DNA from 3 places in the Paenibacillus sp. FSL H8-0175 genome. Region 2 is predicted to be linked to each of the others. Evidence: riboswitches for the same ligand, from Rfam matches in the RefSeq annotation. Region 2 holds a riboswitch; each other region holds the start of a gene.

Region 1 (3,139 bases), 2.2 Mb from region 2:
CTTGTTGAGAAAAGACTAAAGAAGGTAGCTTATCGTTAGAAGCTGCATCCACATAAACGTTGATCGTATCTCCAGGCATTGCAACGAGACCTGTAGGCTGGTTGTTCGTACCAAAACCAATTCTCAGGTTTTCCTGCGCATGCTTTTTCATATCTCCACGTTGTTCCGCCTCAATGATGGTGCCTTCGGTTTGAACTTCACCATTCACTAGCCTCTTAGCTAAATCCAAAGAATCTTTCAGGATTGGATAGAGCGGATGTACTTTTGCCGCTTCTTCTAATTCGTTGATTGCTTCGACGCTATTATAAGCAGGCACAACCGCACTCATCGTTCCATCTGTGAAAATACCATTTACAGCTTCGCTTACTTTATCTTCTGTATAAAATCTAAATTCAGCCGCAAAAGGTCTGTTGATATTAGCTTTTGTGAACTTAAATTTTAATCTTTTAAACTTCGTCGGTTCGAATTTAAATTCCAGAAAGTCATTGGTACTAATCGCGGTTCCGCTAGATACAAGTTGGAAGGTCTCTCCTTTACTCGTCTCTGATGCATAGATTTCAAAAGCCTCTGGGAATCCTTTGCGGTTATCTCTAGCCAAAAAAGCCACTCTGTCCAGCACTTCCGCTTGCGCTAGTTCAAACACGACTTCATTCGTGAAGCTTGCATCATTGTTTTTGTTCGTTTCCCAATGCGTAGTGGGCTGGTCATCCAGCATATATTCAGGCTTCGTACCTGGGTAGCTTCCACCGTTCACCGTTACTTTTGATACGTTTGCATTCGGCATTCTATAAGCTTGGCTATAGGCATTTTCATAGGCTGTTCCATACCCTTTTAGCTTCGAAACCTTGGCTGCCGTTGCCTCTACCTGATGGTTCTTCAAAAGGATCTTTGCATTCTCTATCTCTTCTTTAAACTGCGCATACAGTGGATGTGCCTGCACTTCATTCTCTAAAGCTGTTAATTTCTCTGTCGTATTAAAGGCAGCACTAACTTGGCTCAAGGTATCATCTGTAAATAATTTTTTCATTTTAGCAGAGACACTATCCTCTTTATAAAAAGAAAACTCAGCCGCACTCGCCCAATCTTGGTTCGCTTTTTTGAAGACAAATTTAAGTCTCTTAAAAGCCGTAGGTGCGAACTGAATCTCCACTACATCACCGGTTGAGCCTGTATATTCTCCAGAAGACACGAGCGTAAAATCACCCGCATCGGTAGTGGAGCCGTAGATATCAAATTCTTGAGCAAAACCTTTACCTTTCGCACCGGATTGCCTAGCCGCGTATACCATTCTATTTAATTCAGTGGACTCATTGAAAACAAACACAACCTCATTCGTAAACGTTGAACTATTCGGTTTGCCAGTCTCCCAATGCGTGCTCATATCCCCATCCATAGCCTTAGCTATAGGCGAGCCTGAGTAGTTGCCACCGTTATTTGTGATGGATTTAATATTTGCTGGATTCATTCTAAAAACCTCATTATAGGCATTTAGAGCATCCTTGCCGTACAGCTCAAACGGAATAACCGAGGCGTTGCTTAATAAGTTAACCTTACTTTGCGCCACTGTTTTTGTTACATTTACCTTGCTTGCCTCACTTGCTAAAGCATAACCTGCCTCACTCGAAAAACTGGCCAACATGGCCGCCGATGTAGCGATCGCAATCATTTTCTTCATCTCTTCTTACCCCCAGATGTCATATGAATCTCTCCAGTGCCCAAAAATGGGCACAAAAAAAACTACCCCAAAAGAGTAGCTTGATTGCGTATAAAGTCGCCTAAAAATTAAGACTTAATTTTTATTAAACCTTAACAAGCATAAACGCCTTCGGCGTCCTTATAAGGACGGTAAGCGTTTAAGCGAGAAATATAAGATATTAAGTATAGTTTTATAACTTATACTTTCTTATATTTTAACAAAAAGCGTTACGCACTCTTTGGCAGCTGGCTGACAATAGTTATGATAACCTTAGTCCCTATAGCTTTGCGTCCCTACATTTCCATAGGTTTGCCTATGAAGTTTCGAATACATTCAAAGAGTAACATAAGCCTAGATCTGATCGCATGATTAATTGGTATGAAATGAGTATAGGTAATTGCAATTAGTTTTTCTTATGTGATAGATATTATTTATCGACTATCCCGGAAGAGAAGGACATCCTTTAGGACTGTAGGTCTACTTAACTCTCCGATCCAAACAAACCCCGGAACCAATTCCACACATCGCCCGTGACGGGAATTAATCCGAAACCATGTTCGCCAACTACGATTACACCATATGCCCATTGTCCGATAGCTATGGCACCCCCAGCGATCCTGCCTATCGCTATCGCACCAAACGCCGTATCCCCTATGGCGATGGCCCCCAACGCTTTTTCCGCGATTGCGATCGCTCCTACAGCCACGCCTGCAATCGCAATCGCTCCCACTGCGAAGCCAAGCCAGCTAAGTGCTATTGCTCCGATCGCTAACCACATTCCCAGTGATATTGCTCCTAAGGATAATACGCCCACGCTTATCGCACCTATGGAAATCAAGCCAACAGCTACATCTCCAATAGCGATTAATCCAACGGCTGTCTTCACACGGGGTTTACCTCCACGGCCATACGCTTGACCTGAGTATCGCCCTAGATTACTGCGAATACTGATGACCGGAAATGAGGGAGAAGGCCATTGATAATCAATCTCTCGTCCATCAAAGCCCCTAGAATCCGCCCAGCGCGTTACAAATTGATGCCATTTCATATCTATCCCGTCCCCCTTTTCAAATTACCTAAATTATACAACCCCGGGGGTTGGCTGTACTCAGACTCTGACCTGAAATTCATCTCATCCTCTGGACGGATATATACTCATTAGGATTACTGTTTGGGAATAGGATCAGGCTTTCCAAATAAATAGCCCTGAAACAACTGATAACCACTCTGCTTAAGCCATTCAAAGTCCTCTCTAAACTCCACACCTTCTGCTAAAGGAACGGATTGGATTTCTAAAGCTTTTTCTAAAAATTGCTTTGCTATTTTCTGTTTGTTCAGATCGCTGGACACACCCTGAACATATTTCATATCCAGCTTCATGTAATGGGGTTTAAGCTCCAATAACATCTCGATCGTGCTGAAGCCCTCACCAACATCATCTAA
Region 2 (3,139 bases):
TTAAGAGCCATATCTAGTTGCTTATTATTGACCACGATAAAGATGACAGGGATATCTTTGCAGACAGCGGTGTTAATCTCAGCGCCGAGCATCATGAAACAACCATCACCTGTAATGCAGAGGACAGTTTCTTCAGGAGCTGCAACTTTTGCACCAATAGCCATGCCGATCGAATTACCCATGCAAGCAAAATACGCATCAAAAACAAAGCTGCCCGGTTTCTTAACCTTGTACCATTTTGCAGCGTGGAATCCATGACTTCCATCATCAACGAAAATTGAATTATTATAAGGGATCAAATCACTTAAAGTGCTCATTACCGAAGCAAGGGAAAGATTCTTGAGGGTTGGAAGCTCTTCTGAATAATCCGCATCGGCCAAAGCCTCACGTTTGGTGATTGTGCTTGGGTCAATATGATTTAGGCAGTGCACCAAATTATCGCGCAGGTCCCCAGTGACCGGTATCGTTTTGGACAATAGTATTTTTCCGACAAAGGTTGGATCAATATCAAATTGAATTAAAGTTGCTGGATGATTCTCCCGTTTAAGATTACAGATGGTCATATCACTTAAACGTGATCCAAGCACTATAAATAAATCGCTTTTATTCAATAAATCGTCCCCGTGGGTCGAACCGCCAACGCCAATAGGACCATGATAGAGTGGGTGATCCCAGACTATAGCCCCTTTTCCACCTGGAGATGTTACTACAGGAATATTAAAAGTTTCTGCGAGTTGAACAAGCTCTTTATGTGCTCCGGAGCGGTTAATTCCTTTACCCGCAATAATCAAAGGATTCTTAGCAGCTTGAATAGCATCGATGACTCTATCGATATTAGCTTGACTAATTAGAGATTCTCTTTCTGGGATTACTATATTGCATTCTTCCAATACTTCAGTTTGTACATCAAAAGGAATACAAAGATGAACAGGACCCCGTTTGGTCAGGGCCACAGAAATCGCATGATTAAAAATAGTACCAAAGTGATCCCCACGTTCAACCAATTTACTGAACAAGGTGGCAGGTCTGAACATATCAGCTAAATCAGCCAGAAAAGAGGTGGAGTCCTGACATTGAGGAATTCCAAGCTCTGTAATGGATTGGTGGCCGGTAATAAATAGGACAGGTAGGTTGTTAGCTTTCGCATGTGCTGCTGCTGTAAGCAGGTTAGTTCCCCCAGGACCCGAAGTACCAAATGCTACGCCTAGGTTACCCGTTTTCAGCGCATACCCTGCTGCTTCGAATCCGGAGCTTGCTTCATGTCTGCCGGGAATAAATTCAATACCGTAATCCACCATCTTTAGAACAATTGGACAAATGGATTTGCCAATGATCCCAAAAGAATGGGTGACTCCAAGGTTACGTAGTGCTTCCGCCATGTAATCTGCGACTGTCTTCAAAAGAAACACCTCACAAGTTTTTTGATATATATTAGTTATTAATCTACCGAATAGATACGACAGATCAATATACTCAAAAAGTAAAAACCTGTGCTCTATAGTAAGCACAGGTTGGTGGCATAAGGCACCGCTAAGACTGAACAATAGTTCAGCCGTCCTGGTTCCTCTGCAACCTGGCAATCATGGCCTCAAACGAAAAAATGAGGCTGTAGATCCATGGTTTTGCGTCATCCTCTTTCGAGGATTTTGCCAATATTAATTTATAGTTGATAAGAATAATTTTCCTTTACAATATATTCCTCATTAATTTTTGTCAACATAATCCGCTAAAAAAACTCGAAATTTGACGAAAGTCTTGTCCAAGAGATGAAGTTTTGCCTCGCGAAAAAAACTGCCACCTAAGACTCAGCTTAGGTGGCAGTTGATAGTTTTGAACTAGAATTTAAAGATATGAATGGTTTTTTGCAGATTAAATACGGCCTGGGTCATTTTTTCCGTTTCTTCTGCAACAGACTGCAGGGCATTAATCTGTTCATTCATAGCCGCCGATACCTCTTCCGTGCCAGCAGCAGTTTCTTCGGTGATTGCTGAGATATTCTCAATTGCACTGGAAATTTTCAAGGCACTTTCTAGCATAAGATCGCTCTCCGCAGAGAATGAAGAGATTTGCTCGGTAATGTACTGCACGCTTTGTACAATTTGTGCGAAAATATGGGCAGATTGAGTGATCATTTCATTCTGAACCTGCACAACCTCTTCATTGATGGCGATATTATCGATGGCTTGTTTAATATCTGACTCAATGCTGCGGACCAAGCCGAATACTTCTTTTGTGGATGCCGTAGATTCCTCAGCAAGCTTGCGGACCTCTTGAGCTACAACGGCAAAACCCCGACCATGCTCTCCGGCACGAGCAGCTTCGATGGAGGCATTCAGTGACAGCAGGTTGGTCTGCTCAGCGATCTCTGTGATGGTCTTGGTGATCATCGTAATCCCGCGGGCATTTTGTGAGAGAGCTTCAATAGTATCAGCCACTTTTTGTGTAGCCTCTATGTTTTTACGCATGCCTTCAGCCTGTGTATCTACGGATTGGCGCCCTTGCTCGACAAGTTCTAAGGTATGTATTGAACGTCTGTTCATTTCTTTGGTGGAGTTCGTATAATTGGATACTTTAGTTTCAATGTCTTTAATGGATTCTGTCATATCAGCGATATCCGTAGATATTTCATTTGCACCAAGAGCGAGCTCAGTAGAAGAAGAGGCTACTTGTGCCATGACAATTTTCAGGTTCTGGTTCTTATCTTCGATTCCGCGGCTTGCATCCATAACTTGACGGGTGATCTGCGATGCATCGGTCAAAATCTTCTTGAGCTTATCAATCATTGTGTTAAAGGAGCGGCTTACGTCACCCATTGAACCATTTTCGTCCGCTCTGCTAGTGAAATCACCCTTCGAAATACTGTGAGATACATTAGCAATATCATCAAAAGATGATGTAAGCGTTCTCTCCACGAAGCGAGCAACAGGTAAAGTCAGACCTGCAAGAACAACTACTAGTATAATTCCTACGAGAAATTGACCTAGAATCATTAACGTAACTAAGACAGGAATAGCAAACAGTGCGGCAACGAGGTAACATCCGGCAACAATTCTTTGTTTTAACGGAAGTTTGTGCATCCAGCTCATTGGTAAAATGTCCCCCTTATTAAATTTTATGTAATGGTGTTATTATAGGGGAT
Region 3 (3,139 bases), 2.4 Mb from region 2:
TCCGATCCTTCGTTAGGCATGATGGTTGGAATTGCTTCATTCTCTTGACCACCAGTACTAACTACCAAATGTGGGTTACCCCGTCCTAAGTCAGATGGTGATGCAGCGACTTTGTAACGGATAATGGTTTGATTGGAAACATATCGAACGGATTCGATTTGAAGGCTTGGATATTGCTTAACTCCAGTATTGATAGTATCCCCTGCTTGATGATTAGATTGTAAGGGGATATTCCGATCACTGTAAAAAATGAGATTCCGTGCTTCAAACCTGTAGTCCTTTTTATCATCCTTTAATGTATCAGGTGTCTCATATACTCCAATGAGTTTCTGGCTTTCAGGATCGTATTCTAAATAACCGTATACCTTTGCCTCGGCACCGGATTCACTAGTCATGATGTTTTCCTCTGTAGCAAATCCAGTATATTTGGATAGATCAGATTTAGTATCAAGTGATAACAGCATTTTCATTTTTTCTCCATCAGTTACAACACCGTTCAAATTCATTGTTACTCCTGAACTGGAAGTTTGAAGATTATACTGTTGACCGATGCCGTTATTTAATGCATTACTCACACTTCGACCACCAATTTTATCCCAATTAATCGTCATACTAGCGAATACAGGAATGGCTACAAGTAAGAGGCATGAGAAGACAATACTGATAGGAATAACCTTTTTATTAGACCTAGGAATATTCTGGGAGGCATGCAGATTTCTTTGACGTGTATATGCTTCTTGTTCTATGGCAGTCCACATCAAATCATAATCCGGTCGGGGAATATGTTTATCTTTTTCAATATAGAGACTCATTACTATTCAGCTCCTTTAGTTGGGTTCCACCCATTCTATTTAGTATTTTAAGTCCCATGTTCAGTCTGGATTTTACAGTTCCTTCGGGTATGCTCATAACTTTAGAGATCTCGGGTACAGTCAATTCGTTTATAAAACGAAGGACTACTACCATTCTGATTTTGTCGGGAAGCTGACTGTATAACCCTTGTAATTCTTTTTTAGTTTCCTGTCGATCCAAACGTTTTTCTACAGGGTTTGATTCCTCAGACCTGGATAGTAAATAATTACGTACTTCTTTCATCCACCCCGTCTTACGCCTTTTGATCACACTGTTGCACTCATTCGAAGCAATTCGTAAAATCCAAGCTTTCAAGTTTCTTACCTTCGACTTATCCGCTAAGATAACTTTTACAAATACCTCTTGGGAAATATCCTCCGCATCTGCCTGATTTTTCATTAAGTAGTAACAAAAATAATATACTTGTTCTTTATAGAGCTCGAAAATTTCCCGGTCACTCATTTTGCTGCACCCCCTGTCTTTGCTGTTCTCATTAATAAGACTTATAAGCGTATGTAATCGTTCATTTTTCATTTTGATTGTAGTATTTCTTCTGAGTATCATAGCGAATTCGAATGGAAGATAAGTCGTTTACAGGTAATTATAACCATGATAAAATTAGCGGTGGGACATGCGTCCGTAATCTATTAAAACTAATTGAATGTCCGCGTTAAAGGTAAAATCATCGAAAGATGATGACACAAAGCCATGGGTCTAAAACCTTTCGACAGAAGGAAATGATCGCCAGGCCGCCATAGGGATGTCTTATGAAGCATAAAGGATAGCTCTAAGAATATGTAGTCTATTTTGAGCTCTTTTATTATTTCGACCTATACGGCGTTACATTATCGCAAGGGGCCGAAAGGGGAAGTACATGAACAGTTTTTTCAAAACAATAGGTACTAGTTTGGCAGTAGGTGCTTTATTGCTGTCCGGAACGATCGGATGGATGTCTAATCCAGGAGTAGTGTCAGCAGCTACCTCAACAGTAGTAACCGCGGATCAGATGATCAGCAAAGTAACGGCAGCCTCCAAAGCAATAAAGAATTTCCATCTGGATGTGACCAAAAAACAGGATATTCAAAGAAGCGGGGTGCGTATCAGCAACACCAACACTCTGAAGCTGGATATCAACCGTCTGCCGAATTTTGCCGCAGCAGGCACTGTCGCTAGTAGTCTTTTAGAAACATCGTACAGTCTATATGCCAATGACAAGGAGTTTTACTATCTTGTAGACGGAAGTGAACTGATCGATGAATCTGAAGATGAAGGTTACGACGATGACGGGGAGCCAATCGATCCTGATGCACAATATTGGCTTGGACTGGAGAAAACGGAATGGGATGCCTTTTACTCTAAAGGCCAATACGATCCTGTTTCCATGCTTGATTCGGTCAAAAGTTATAAAAAATCCATGAAAGTCAGCACTGCTGGCGCACAAACAGTCTTACAATTCACGGTAACCGATCCGACAGCAGCTAAGGGGATAATCAAACTCTATGACCAGGAGAACCTCTGGGATGGAGAGACAGTTCAACCCAAAAGCGTAACGTGGAAATTATTCGTCAATACTAAGACCTGGCAAACGGAAAAGCTGACAGTCGATCTGAGTTATGTGCTGGTAAGTGATGGAGCCAAAGATACATACACCACGAAAATCGAAGCTAAATATTCCAAAAATAATAAAGGTGCAGCCATTGTAAAACCGGCCGAACTAGAATAATAAGGACGATTCATAACGAGCGAAAAGCGCTGTTCAGCGGAACAGCGCTTTTTGTTGTATCCAACAGCAGTTCTTTATTAGTTGACAAGAATAAATCATTGCTGTAATTTATATGTATGCGCATGTATATAATAATTTATCTAAATATAATTTAATGAAAGTTGGGAAAAAGATGATAGCACTAGACACAGCATTAACTTTTCGCAGAGGGCTGACATTAAAAAACCGAGTGTTTATGGCTCCAATGACCACGCGAATGAGCTTTTATGACGGTGTAGTAACACAAGATGAATTGAAATACTATTCGCTAAGAACGGGCGAAGTAGGTGCGGTCATCACTGCGGCAGCAAATGTACAAGAGGGTGGAAAAGGATGGGAAGGTGAACTTAGTGTTTCCTCCGATGAATTTATTCCTAGCCTCAGCCGATTAGCATCTACTATTAAACGAAATGGAACAAAGGCTATTTTACAGCTATTCCATGCAGGAAGAATGACAGATTCAAAAATATTGCGTGGCGTACAACCCGTTTCCTCCAGCGCCATTGCTGCCGAACGCCCGAATGC

The links. Region 2 has a riboswitch for cyclic di-GMP ahead of MHH46_RS21480 (thiamine pyrophosphate-binding protein). Riboswitches for the same ligand answer to the same signal wherever they lie in the genome.
Region 1: another riboswitch for cyclic di-GMP. It lies ahead of MHH46_RS31045 (NPCBM/NEW2 domain-containing protein); the one in region 2 lies ahead of MHH46_RS21480 (thiamine pyrophosphate-binding protein).
Region 3: another riboswitch for cyclic di-GMP. It lies ahead of MHH46_RS10475 (DUF6612 family protein); the one in region 2 lies ahead of MHH46_RS21480 (thiamine pyrophosphate-binding protein).

What each region holds. Positions count from the first base shown of each region.
Region 1 is NZ_CP150299.1:7,000,822-7,003,960, forward strand. It holds gene MHH46_RS31045 (NPCBM/NEW2 domain-containing protein) at 1-1,675, opposite strand, end outside; cyclic di-GMP riboswitch class I at 1,934-2,020, opposite strand; gene MHH46_RS31050 (hypothetical protein) at 2,178-2,744, opposite strand; gene MHH46_RS31055 (EAL domain-containing protein) at 2,861-3,139, opposite strand, start outside.
Region 2 is NZ_CP150299.1:4,808,249-4,811,387, reverse strand. It holds gene MHH46_RS21480 (thiamine pyrophosphate-binding protein) at 1-1,409, opposite strand, end outside; cyclic di-GMP riboswitch class I at 1,565-1,661, opposite strand; gene MHH46_RS21475 (methyl-accepting chemotaxis protein) at 1,836-3,086, opposite strand.
Region 3 is NZ_CP150299.1:2,440,531-2,443,669, forward strand. It holds gene MHH46_RS10465 (DUF4179 domain-containing protein) at 1-812, opposite strand, end outside; gene MHH46_RS10470 (RNA polymerase sigma factor) at 796-1,314, opposite strand; cyclic di-GMP riboswitch class I at 1,518-1,609, shown strand; gene MHH46_RS10475 (DUF6612 family protein) at 1,727-2,575, shown strand; gene MHH46_RS10480 (NADH-dependent flavin oxidoreductase) at 2,688-3,139, shown strand, end outside.